Regions from separate parts of the Methylobacterium nodulans ORS 2060 genome, predicted to be linked through region 3. Evidence: predicted binding sites of a transcription regulator. Region 3 holds the regulator's gene; each other region holds the start of a gene.

What was found. The regulator PhoB, encoded in region 3, activates phosphate uptake and scavenging genes when phosphate is short. The targets are predictions, from matches to a motif close to TGTCATNNANCTGTCAT.
Region 1: a site for PhoB is predicted at 1,639-1,655, ahead of ugpB (sn-glycerol-3-phosphate ABC transporter substrate-binding protein UgpB). Genes of this name have one in related genera too.
Region 2: a site for PhoB is predicted at 1,390-1,406, ahead of MNOD_RS13150 (ATP citrate lyase citrate-binding domain-containing protein). Genes of this name have one in related genera too.

What each region holds. Positions count from the first base shown of each region.
Region 1 is NC_011894.1:1,341,172-1,344,442, reverse strand. Features, by position in the region: gene ugpA (sn-glycerol-3-phosphate ABC transporter permease UgpA) at 1-247, opposite strand, end outside; gene ugpB (sn-glycerol-3-phosphate ABC transporter substrate-binding protein UgpB) at 252-1,592, opposite strand; gene MNOD_RS06110 (thiamine pyrophosphate-binding protein) at 2,095-3,271, opposite strand, start outside.
Region 2 is NC_011894.1:2,837,400-2,840,670, reverse strand. Features, by position in the region: gene MNOD_RS13160 (response regulator) at 1-113, opposite strand, end outside; gene MNOD_RS13155 (ABC transporter substrate-binding protein) at 261-1,349, shown strand; gene MNOD_RS13150 (ATP citrate lyase citrate-binding domain-containing protein) at 1,452-2,747, shown strand; gene MNOD_RS13145 (CoA-binding protein) at 2,762-3,271, shown strand, end outside.
Region 3 is NC_011894.1:7,509,969-7,513,239, forward strand. Features, by position in the region: gene MNOD_RS35135 (GcrA family cell cycle regulator) at 431-961, shown strand; gene phoB (phosphate regulon transcriptional regulator PhoB) at 1,148-1,852, opposite strand; gene phoU (phosphate signaling complex protein PhoU) at 1,878-2,597, opposite strand; gene pstB (phosphate ABC transporter ATP-binding protein PstB) at 2,720-3,271, opposite strand, start outside.

The DNA of each region.
Region 1 (3,271 bases), 1.6 Mb from region 3:
CCACCGCGGCCGAGAACACGGCCGTGACCCCAAGCGCCTGATAATAGGCCGGATCGGCGAACAGGCCGCGGTAGTTCTCGAACCCCACGAACTCCGTCGAGAGCCCGAACGCATCCTGGGCCAGGAAGGACTGGCCGACCGCCTGCGCGGCCGGCCAGTAGAAGAACACCGCGACGGTGGCGAGCTGCGGCGCGAGCAGCAGCAGCGGCAGCAGCCAGCCCCGGAAGGTGACGCGATCCGACCCCACGGCCCTAGCGGTTCGCCTGCTTCTCGAACTGGCGCAGCATCGCGTTGCCGCGGGCGGCGGCCTCGTCGAGGGCCTGCTTGGCGGGCTTCTTGCCGGCGAGCGCCGCCTCGATCTCCTCGGCCCAGACGTCGCGCATCTGCGGCATGTTGCCGAGCCTCAAGCCCCGGGAATTCTCGGTGGGCGCCTTGTTGGTGAGTTCCCTGATCGGCACTTCGAGCGCCGGGTTCTTGTCGTAGAAGCCGTCCGCCTTCGACTTCTCGTAGGCCGCCTTGGTGATCGGCAGATAGCCGGTGGTCTGGTGGATCCGCGCCTGGCGGTCGGTGTCCGACAGGAAGGCGAAGAACTTGGCGACGCCCTTGTACTCCTCGGCCGACTTGCCGCCCATCACCCAGAGCGAGGCGCCCCCGATGATGCTGTTCTGGGGCGCGCCCGGCACGTCCGGATAGTAGGGCATCGCTGCTGCCGCCCAGTCGAACTTGGCGTTGCCGCGCACGTTGCCGTAGGAGCCCGACGAGCCGAGGAAGAGCGGGCACTCGCCCGAAGTGAAGCGCCCGAAGCCGTTGTCGTAGCGGCCGGAATAATCGTAGAGCTTCTCCTTCTGCATCTCCGCCAGCGTCGCCAGATGCCGGACCTGCAGCGGATTGTTGATCTCGAGGCTGGTGTCGAAACCGTCGAGACCGTTCGCCTTGGTGGCGAGCGGCACGTTGTGCCAGGCCGAGAACTGCTCCAGATGCGCCCAGGTCACCCAGGTGTTCGAGACGCCGCAGGTCGAGTAGCCGGCGGCCTTGAGGGCCTTGGCGGCCTCGAACACGGCCGGCCAGGTCTTCGGCGGCGCGTTGGGGTCGAGCCCGGCCTTGCGCAGGGCGTCGCGGTTGACCCACATCACCATGGACGAGGAGTTGAACGGGAAGGAGAGCATCTCCCCCTTGGCGGTCGAGTAGTAGCCGGTGACCGCCGGCAGGTAGGCGTTCGGGTCGAAGGGCTCGCCCGCCTCCTTCATCAGCTGGTAGACCGGCTTCACCGCGCCCTTGGCCGCCATCATGGTGGCGGTGCCGACCTCGAAGACCTGGATGATGTGGGGCGCCGTGCCGGCCCGGAAGGCCGCGATGCCCGCATTCAGCGTCTCCGGATAGGTGCCCTTGTAGGCCGGCACCACCCGGTACTCGCTCTGCGCGGCGTTGAACTCCTCGGCGAGCCGTATGATGGTGTCGTTGTTGGCGCCCACCATGGCGTGCCACCATTGCAGCTCGGTGACCGCGGAGGCAGGGCTTGCCGCGGCGATCCCCGCCAGGGAGGCGATCCCGCAGGCCGCGAGTCCCTTGCGAACGATGGTGGTCCAGTCCATGGCGCCTCGTCTCCTCCTTGGCCGCCGGCCCTGATGGGACGGTTCTGTTTCAGACCGATGACGGACGCATCCCGCGCGGCGCTCGGGACCGCAAGAGCACGGCGGGGAGCGGAGGGCAAGCGTGTCGGGACAATTGCTGGTCACGGTGTCGCGGCGATACTGATGGATGTGGCGTGTGAACCCCTCTCTCGGATGAACAAGGGGATCGCATGTGGAGATTGGCGATCCTCGACCAATCCTCATGCTGAGCAAGCATGAGATTGAGGGCTGGGGTTGGCTGCCCAGGCGGGAGCGCTCGGACAGCGGTCACTTCGCGACTTCTTGTGCTGGGTCCCGGGTCGCATTCCGCTGACGCTGTATGCGCCCGGGACAGGGGGAGCGGAGGAGGCCGGGCGAGATGATCTTCGATCGTCGCTGGACGCGTCGGACGGTAAAGGCGATCTCCAATCACCCTGCCCTCGCCCGGAAGAGGAGCGCCCGCGAGCTATCCGGGAATCCGGCGTCAGGCCGGGCGCCTCCGCTCCCGCAGGGCCGTCAGCGTCGTCGTCGGGGTGATCGCCTCGGGATCGATCGGGCAATGCAGGATCGCCGGCAGGCCCGAGGCGCGGGCGCGGGCGAAGGCGGCCGGGAAGTCCTCGGTCCGCGTCACGCGTTCGCCATAGCCGCCGAAGGCCGTCGCGTAGGCGGCGAAATCCGGGTTGCGCAGGCTCGTGCCCGAGACGCGGCCCGGATATTCCCGCTCCTGGTGCATCCGGATCGTGCCGTACATGCCGTTGTCGACGAGGATCACCAGGATCGGCAGGCTGTACTGCACGGCGGTGGCAAAGTCCTGCCCGTTCATCAGGAAGTCGCCGTCGCCCGACACCGCCACGACAATCCGCTCCGGCAGCAGGCGCTTGGCCGCGACCGCAGCCGGGATACCGTAGCCCATCGAGCCCGAGGTCGGCGCCAGCTGCCCGTCGAAGGCCCGGAAGGGCCAGAAGCGGTGGACCCAGGTCGCGAAGTTGCCCGCCCCGTTGCACAGGATCGCGTCGGCCGGGAGCACCTCCCGCAGATGGGCCATCACGCCGCCCATCTGGAGGTCGCCCGGGGTAACGATGCGGGCGGGATCGCTCCAGGCGCGATACGCCGCATGGGCCTCCCGCGTCGCCGCCGCCCAGGGCAGGCTGGCCGGCGGCTGCACGGTCTCGATCGCCGCCGCGAAGGCGGTGGGCGCCGCATTGATCGCGAGATGCGGGCGGTAGACCCGGCCGAGCTCCTCCGGGTCCGGATGGATATGGACGAGGCGCTGCCGCGGCTCCGGAATCGCAAGCAGCGTGTAGCCCTGGGAGGGAATCTCCGAGAGGCGGCCGCCGACCAGGAGGAGGAGGTCGGATTCCTGGATGCGGGCGAGGAGCTTCGGGTTGACCCCGAGCCCGAGATCGCCCGCATAGGAGGGGTGATCGGCCGGAAACAGGCCCTGGCGGCGGAACGAGCAGGCGACCGGCAGCGCGAAGAGATCGGCGAAACGCGCGAAGCGCCGCACTGCGCCCTCGCTCCAGCGGCTGCCGCCCAGGATCGCGAAGGGCCGCTCGGCTTCGGCCAGGAGCTTCTGCAGCGCTACCATCTGGACGAGGGCCGGATGGGTCTCGACGGGCGCGAAGGGCTCGGCATCGGCGACCGAGGCGGTCGCGGTCAGC
Region 2 (3,271 bases), 3.1 Mb from region 3:
CTCGCCGCCTCGGCCCCGTCGGCCTCGTGGTCCACCGCCAGCCCGGCGAGCCGGAGCGCCGCCACCAATCCCCGGGCCAGGGCGGCATCGTCCTCGACGACCAGCACCCGCATCCGCTGCTCCTCCCTCGGAGCCGGCCGCCCCCGTGTCCGGGCCGCGGCGGAGCGGCTTGGAATCGCGGCGCGAGCCTGTAGCCTCCGATCCTCGCCGCCCATGGCGCCGTGGGCAACCGAAAGGTTCGGAGGTTCAGGGAGGAACGGGTGCGCGTGCGGATCCTTGCGGCCGGGCTGATCGGGCTCGCGGCCTTCCTCGCCGTTCTTCTGACCTCCGCCCGGGCGCAGGTCGACGCTTCTGTCGATGCCGCCCGCCAGGACCTCGCGGCGGCGCAGCGGGAGGGCACGGTCGTCATTCGCGCGACGACCGACGAGGCCGAGGCCGCCGCGATGCTGGAGGGTTTCCGCCAGCTCCATCCCGGCCTTTCGGTCTCCTACGCCAAGGTGAACTCGTCGAATCTCTACGAGGAATTCCTGGCCGAGGCTGCGGCGGGCGGTGGCACGGCGGACATCATCTGGAGCTCGGCCATGGATCTCCAGGTCAAGCTCGTGAACGACGGCTACGCCGAGCGCCATGTCTCCCGGGAGGCGGAGGGCCTGCCGGCCTGGGCGGTCTGGCGCAACGAGGCCTACGGCATCACGGCCGAGCCCGTCGCCCTCGCGTACAATCGTACCCTGCTGCCGGAGAGCCGGGTGCCGCGCAGCCATGCGGAGCTCCTCCGGGCCCTGACGCAGAACCCGGAGGCGTGGCAGGGCAAGGTCGCCGCCTACGACCCCGAGCGCAGCGGCGTCGGCTTCCTGTTCCTGGCGCAGAACCTTGAGGTGACGCCCCGGACTTGGGACCTCGTCCGGGCCCTGGGGCAGGCCGGTGCGAAGCTCTACACGACAACCTCGACGATGCTCGACCGCGTCTCCTCCGGCGAGGCGCTCATCGCCTTCGACGTGTTCGGCTCCTACGCCCTGGAGCGGGCCAAGCACGATCCCGCGCTCGGCGTCGTACTGCTCTCCGACTACACGCTCGTGACCTCGCGCATCGCCTTCATCCCGAAGGCCGCACGCCACAAGGCGGCAGCGCGGCTCTTCATGGATTACATGCTGTCCCGGGCAGGACAGGCGCAGCTCGCCGCCCGGTCGGTGACGCCCGCGCGCCCCGACGCGCGCCGGCCCGACGACCCGGTCGCGACCGCCCCGGCTCTGCGCCCGATCGCGGTCGGCCCGGAACTCCTCACCTATCTCGACCAGATCAAGCGGGCCCGGATGCTGCGCCAATGGCGGCGCGCCACCGAGGGGCGCTGATGCGGCAAGCTCAACCTTGGGCTCGCAAAGAATTCGCCGCGCGACAGGTTAGTGACAGGTTCCATCCGTAAGATCCGGGCAAATACAGCGCGGAGGAAACGGATGCAGGTCACGGGCATGTTGCACGGCGCCAAGCTGTTGCAGTTCGCCGGCTTCCCGACGGCCGAGGTGCTCGGCCCGGACGCCAGCGAGGAAGAGATCAAGGGCCTGATCGACCGCCACGGCTCGATCTTCATCAAGCCGGTGTTCAAGGGCGGCGTCGGCAAGAAGGGCAAGGCCGGCCTCGTCGGCCGCGCCCGCGACCTCGGGACGGCCCTGCGCGAGAAGGAGCGGCTCTACTTCGTCGAGCACCGCCACGGCAATGCGCTGGCCAAGGCCAACGGCGTCACCTTCGAAGGCGCGGTGCCCGCCGAGCACGAGGTCTATTTCTCGATCACCGACAGCACCCGCTTCCGCGCCCCGACCATGACGCTCACCCACCGGGGCGGGGTCGACATCGAGGAACTCGACCGGAGCGAGGTGGCGCAGGTGCCCTTCGACCCGCTCACCGGCCTCAAGGCCTTCGTGGTCGCCAACGCCCTCTCGGAGCTGAACGCGCCCAAGGCCCTGATCTCGCCGCTGGTGCAGCAATTGCCCAAGCTGTGGGAGCTCTACCACGGCTTCGGCATGACCACGGTCGAGCTCAACCCGATCCGCATGCGCCCCGACCGCACCGGCCGGCTGACGCCCGTGGCCTGCGACTTCAAGTGCGGCTTCGACCGCGACGATCCGCGCTGGCAGCGCCTCGGCCTGCCCGGCCACCTGTTCTCGGTCGACTACTCGGACTTCGAGGCCGAGATCAACGGCTTGCGCACCTACCAGGGCCAGAGCGACGTCTGCGTCATCAACCCGGCCGGCACCATCCTGGCCCCGACCTTCGGCGGCGGCGCCAACTCCCTCGTCACCGAGATGCTCGGCGACGACGCGATCATCTCCTCGGATTTCGGCGGCAACCCGCCCTACGCGAAGATGAAGGAGGTGGCGCGCATCTGCTTCAAGCACTGGCTGAAGCAGGCCAACGTGCTGTTCATCATCGGCGGCAAGTCGAACAACACCGACATCTTCGAGACCTTCCGGGCCATGGCGGATGCCCTGCGCGAGCATGTGGGCCGGCACGGGCCGACGCCCCTGTACATCGTCGCCGGCCGCGGCGGGCCGAACCTCGTGCGCGGCATGGGCGCGCTGCGCGACACCGCCGAGGCGCTCGGCCTGCCCTACCGGCTGTTCGGCTTCGATTCCGACATGAGCGAGGTCGTCGCCTACGCCCGCACGGCCGACCAGTGGATGAGGCAGGGCGGGCGCGAGGCCGTGGCGCGCGCCCTCGGCAGCGGCGAGCCGCTGCGCCAGGCCGCCGAGTAAAAGGGGAGGAAAAGATGCACAAGCCGGGCATCGGCAGCTTCAAGTACTACGTCGGCATCAGCTCGCTCGACCAGATCGCCACGCGCGAGGACCGGGTCTGCGTGCTCAACATCTTAGGCGGCGAGTCGAGCGACGTCACGCCGGTCGGCCACGCCTATTCGGGGGGCAACGTGGTGTTCGGCACCTCGCCGGGCCGCCGCGGCCAGGGGCTGGAGACGCCGCTCGGAGAGATCCCGGTCTACAACAACGTGCGCGAGGGCCTGGAGGCCGGCCACCGCTTCAATTGCGGGGTCGTCTACCTGCCGCCCGCGGGGGCCCGCGACGGCGTCGCCGAGCTGATCCGGGTCAACCCGGACCTGCGCAAGATCTTCATCGTCACGGAAAAACTCTCGGTGCACGACAGCCGCGAGATCCGGGCGCTCGGCCAGCAGAACGGCGTCGACATCTTCGGCGGCAACAGCCTGGGGGTGGCCGACGCCTACCATCAGGTCCGCATCGGCGGCGCGCTCGGCGGCGACAGCCCG
Region 3 (3,271 bases):
CACGCTTGTCCCGCGCGCGGTGCCGATTGCTCCCGCCGCAGGCTCGCGGCGGGCCGGACGGCAGCGCCGTCCGGCCTCTCGGAGGGGGAGCCGCCGCGCGTCGCGGGCCCAATGTGATCCACAACAAGCTGTTGAGGACATGTGGATTTCGGCGAGCCTCGGGGCCCGTTCGCCCGGCCGGGCCGTCGCTTGGCGCCCCCATCGCAGCGGTGCGCTCCGCCCCGACCGATGCGGGGAAAAGGGCCTCGCTGCGGCCGGGGACTCTTGCGCGGGGAACGGCCGCTCCTGTAGGTTCACCCCCGTCGCAGGCGCTGTCACGAAGCGGCGATCACCAGCAGGATCGAAGGGGTTGGACGTGCGGCCACATGGCCGGGCGCAGGCGGTTGCGTGCGTCTCGACCTCTGGTGTGTGGGGGAAGTCGGAGGCGGCGATGACGGATGCGGGCCCGAGCTGGACGAAGGAACGGGTCGAACTCCTCAAGCGGCTCTGGGGGGAAGGACGCAGCGCGAGCCAGATTGCCGCCGAGATCGGGGGCGTGTCGCGCAATGCGGTGATCGGAAAGGTGCACAGGCTCGGTCTTGCCGGGCGCGTGCTGAGGTCGAACGGGGCGGCGCCCGCGCCGGCTCAACCCCGGCGAGCGGCGAGCGAGGAGGCGCGCGGCCCGAGCCCCGCGCCGATGCCGACCGTGGTGGCGCCGGCGCCCGCGCCTCTCGCGCTGGTGCGGCCGGAGAGCATCGCGCCGGCCGAGGTCGCCCTGCCGCTGTCGGAGCGCGTGACCATCATGGAACTGCGCGAGTTCATGTGCCGCTGGCCGATGGGCGATCCGTCCTCGCCGGATTTCCGCTTCTGCGGCGCCCGCTCGATCACGGGCTTGCCCTACTGCATGCACCACGCCCGCATCGCCTACCAGCCTGCCGCCGAGCGCAAGCGCAGCGACAGACGGGTCGTGGGCTTCCGGTAGAGCCTAGTTCGACGAAGCGGCATCCACTTCATCGGCAAGGTGGCCGATCAGGAACCCGGATCGGCAGCCGGCCCATCGTGACCGGATGCCGGCTCAAGGTGACTGTCGCGGCGGAACGGGCCGTGCGTAGGAACGCCCCTCTCCCGTGGGGAGCGGCCTTCCTGTGCTCGGCTCGGCGGTGACGGCTCAGGCCGTGCCGTTGGCGAACATCTCGTCGAACGAATAGCCCGATCCCCTCACGGTGCGGATCGGGTCGGGACGGCGCGGCCGGTTGATGGCCTTGCGCAAGCGGCCGATATGCACGTCGACGGTGCGCTCGTCGATATAGACGTCGTGGCCCCAGACGCCATCGAGGAGCTGCTCCCGGGAGAAGACCCGGCCGGGGCTCTGCATCAGGAACTCGAGCAGCTTGAACTCCGTCGGGCCGAGATGGAGCTCGCGGCCCTCGCGCCTGACGCGATGGCTCACCCGGTCGAGCTCGATATCGCCCGCGACCAGGAGGTGCGCCACGTGGGCCGGCTTCGCGCGGCGCAGGAGCGCCCGCACCCGCGCCAGCAGTTCCGGCACCGAGAAGGGCTTGACGATGTAATCGTCGGCTCCCGTCGCGAGCCCGCGCACCCGGTCGCCCTCCTCGCCCCGCGCGGTCAGCATGATGATCGGCAGCCGCTCCGTCTCCCGGCGCGCCCGGATGCGGCGGCAGAGTTCGATCCCGGACAGGCCCGGCACCATCCAGTCGAGGAGGACGAGATCCGGGATCTGCTCGCGCAGCCGGATATCGGCCTCGTCGCCGCGGGCGACGGCATCGACCTCGAAGCCCTCGGCCTCGAGGTTGTAGCGAAGGAGGAGCGTCAGCGGCTCCTCGTCCTCGACGATCAGGATCCTCGTACTCATGCAGAACGCTGGAACTCCGACAGGGTCACGCCTCCGGCTGCGGCGCCACCGTGGCGAAGCTCGACCGATCGTTCTTCGGCCGGTCCGTCGGCAGCGTCTCGCCGGTGACGAGGTAGTGGATTGTCTCGGCGATATTGGTGGTGTGGTCGCCGATCCGCTCGACGTTCTTGGCGCAGAACAGGAGATGCGTGCAGAAGCTGATGTTGCGCGGGTCCTCCATCATGTAGGTCAGGAGCTCGCGGAACAGTGAGGTGTAGAGGGCGTCGATGCCGCCGTCGCGCGCCCAGACATCGAGGGCGACGGTCACGTCCTGCGTGGCATAGGCGTCGAGCACGTCCTTGAGCTGCTCCTGCACGAGCTCGCTCATGTGCTGCACGCCGACCACGACCTTCTGCGGCTGGGGCTGGTCGCTGATCGCTACGACCCGCTTGGCGATGTTCTTGGCGAGGTCGCCGATCCGCTCGAGATCGCCCGAGACCCGGATGGCCGAGATGGTCTCGCGCAGGTCGACGGCCATCGGCTGGCGCTTGGCGATGAGCAGGATCGCCCGCTCCTCGATCTCGCGCTGGAGCCCGTCGAGCCGGGAATCCGCGGCGATGACGGACTGGGCGAGGGTCGCGTCGCGCCGCACCAGGGCGTTGGCGGCATCCGCCATCATCTTCTCGCCGATCCCGCCCATCTCGGCGATGCTGCGGCGCAGGTTCTGCAGGTCCGTGTCGTAGGAACTGACGATATGGTCCGACATGGCGCTGTCCCCGTTCGCAAGAGCATTGTCCGATGGCGTGTGCCGGTTCACCGCAGGCCATGCGGCACGGTCGGAGCCCGGATTCCGCCTCCGACCGGACCGGAGGCGGAATTGGCGGTCGATCAACCGAACCGGCCGGTGATGTAGTCCTGAGTCTGGCGCTTGGCCGGGTTCATGAACAGCCGGTTGGTCGGCCCGAACTCGATCAGCTCCCCCAGATACATGAAGGCGGTGAACTGCGAGATGCGGGCCGCCTGCTGCATGTTGTGGGTGACGATGGCGATGGTGAACTCGCCGCGCAGCTGCTCGATCAGCTCCTCGATGCGCCCGGTCGAGATCGGGTCGAGCGCCGAGGTCGGCTCGTCGAACAGGATCACCTCGGGGCGCTGGGCCACCGTGCGGGCGATGCAGAGGCGCTGCTGCTGGCCGCCGGACAGGCCCATGCCGGATTGCTTGAGCTTGTCCTTCACCTCGTCCCAGAGCGCCGCCTTGCGCAGGGCCTCCTCGACGCGGGTGTCGAGGTCGGCCCTGCTCAGGCGCTCGTAGAGCCGGATGCCGAAGGCGATGTTGTCGTAGATCGACATCGGGAAGGGCGTCGGCTTCTGGAACACCATGCCGACGCGGGCGCGCAGCTCGTTGAGGTCGATCGACGAGTCGAGGATGTTGCGCCCGTC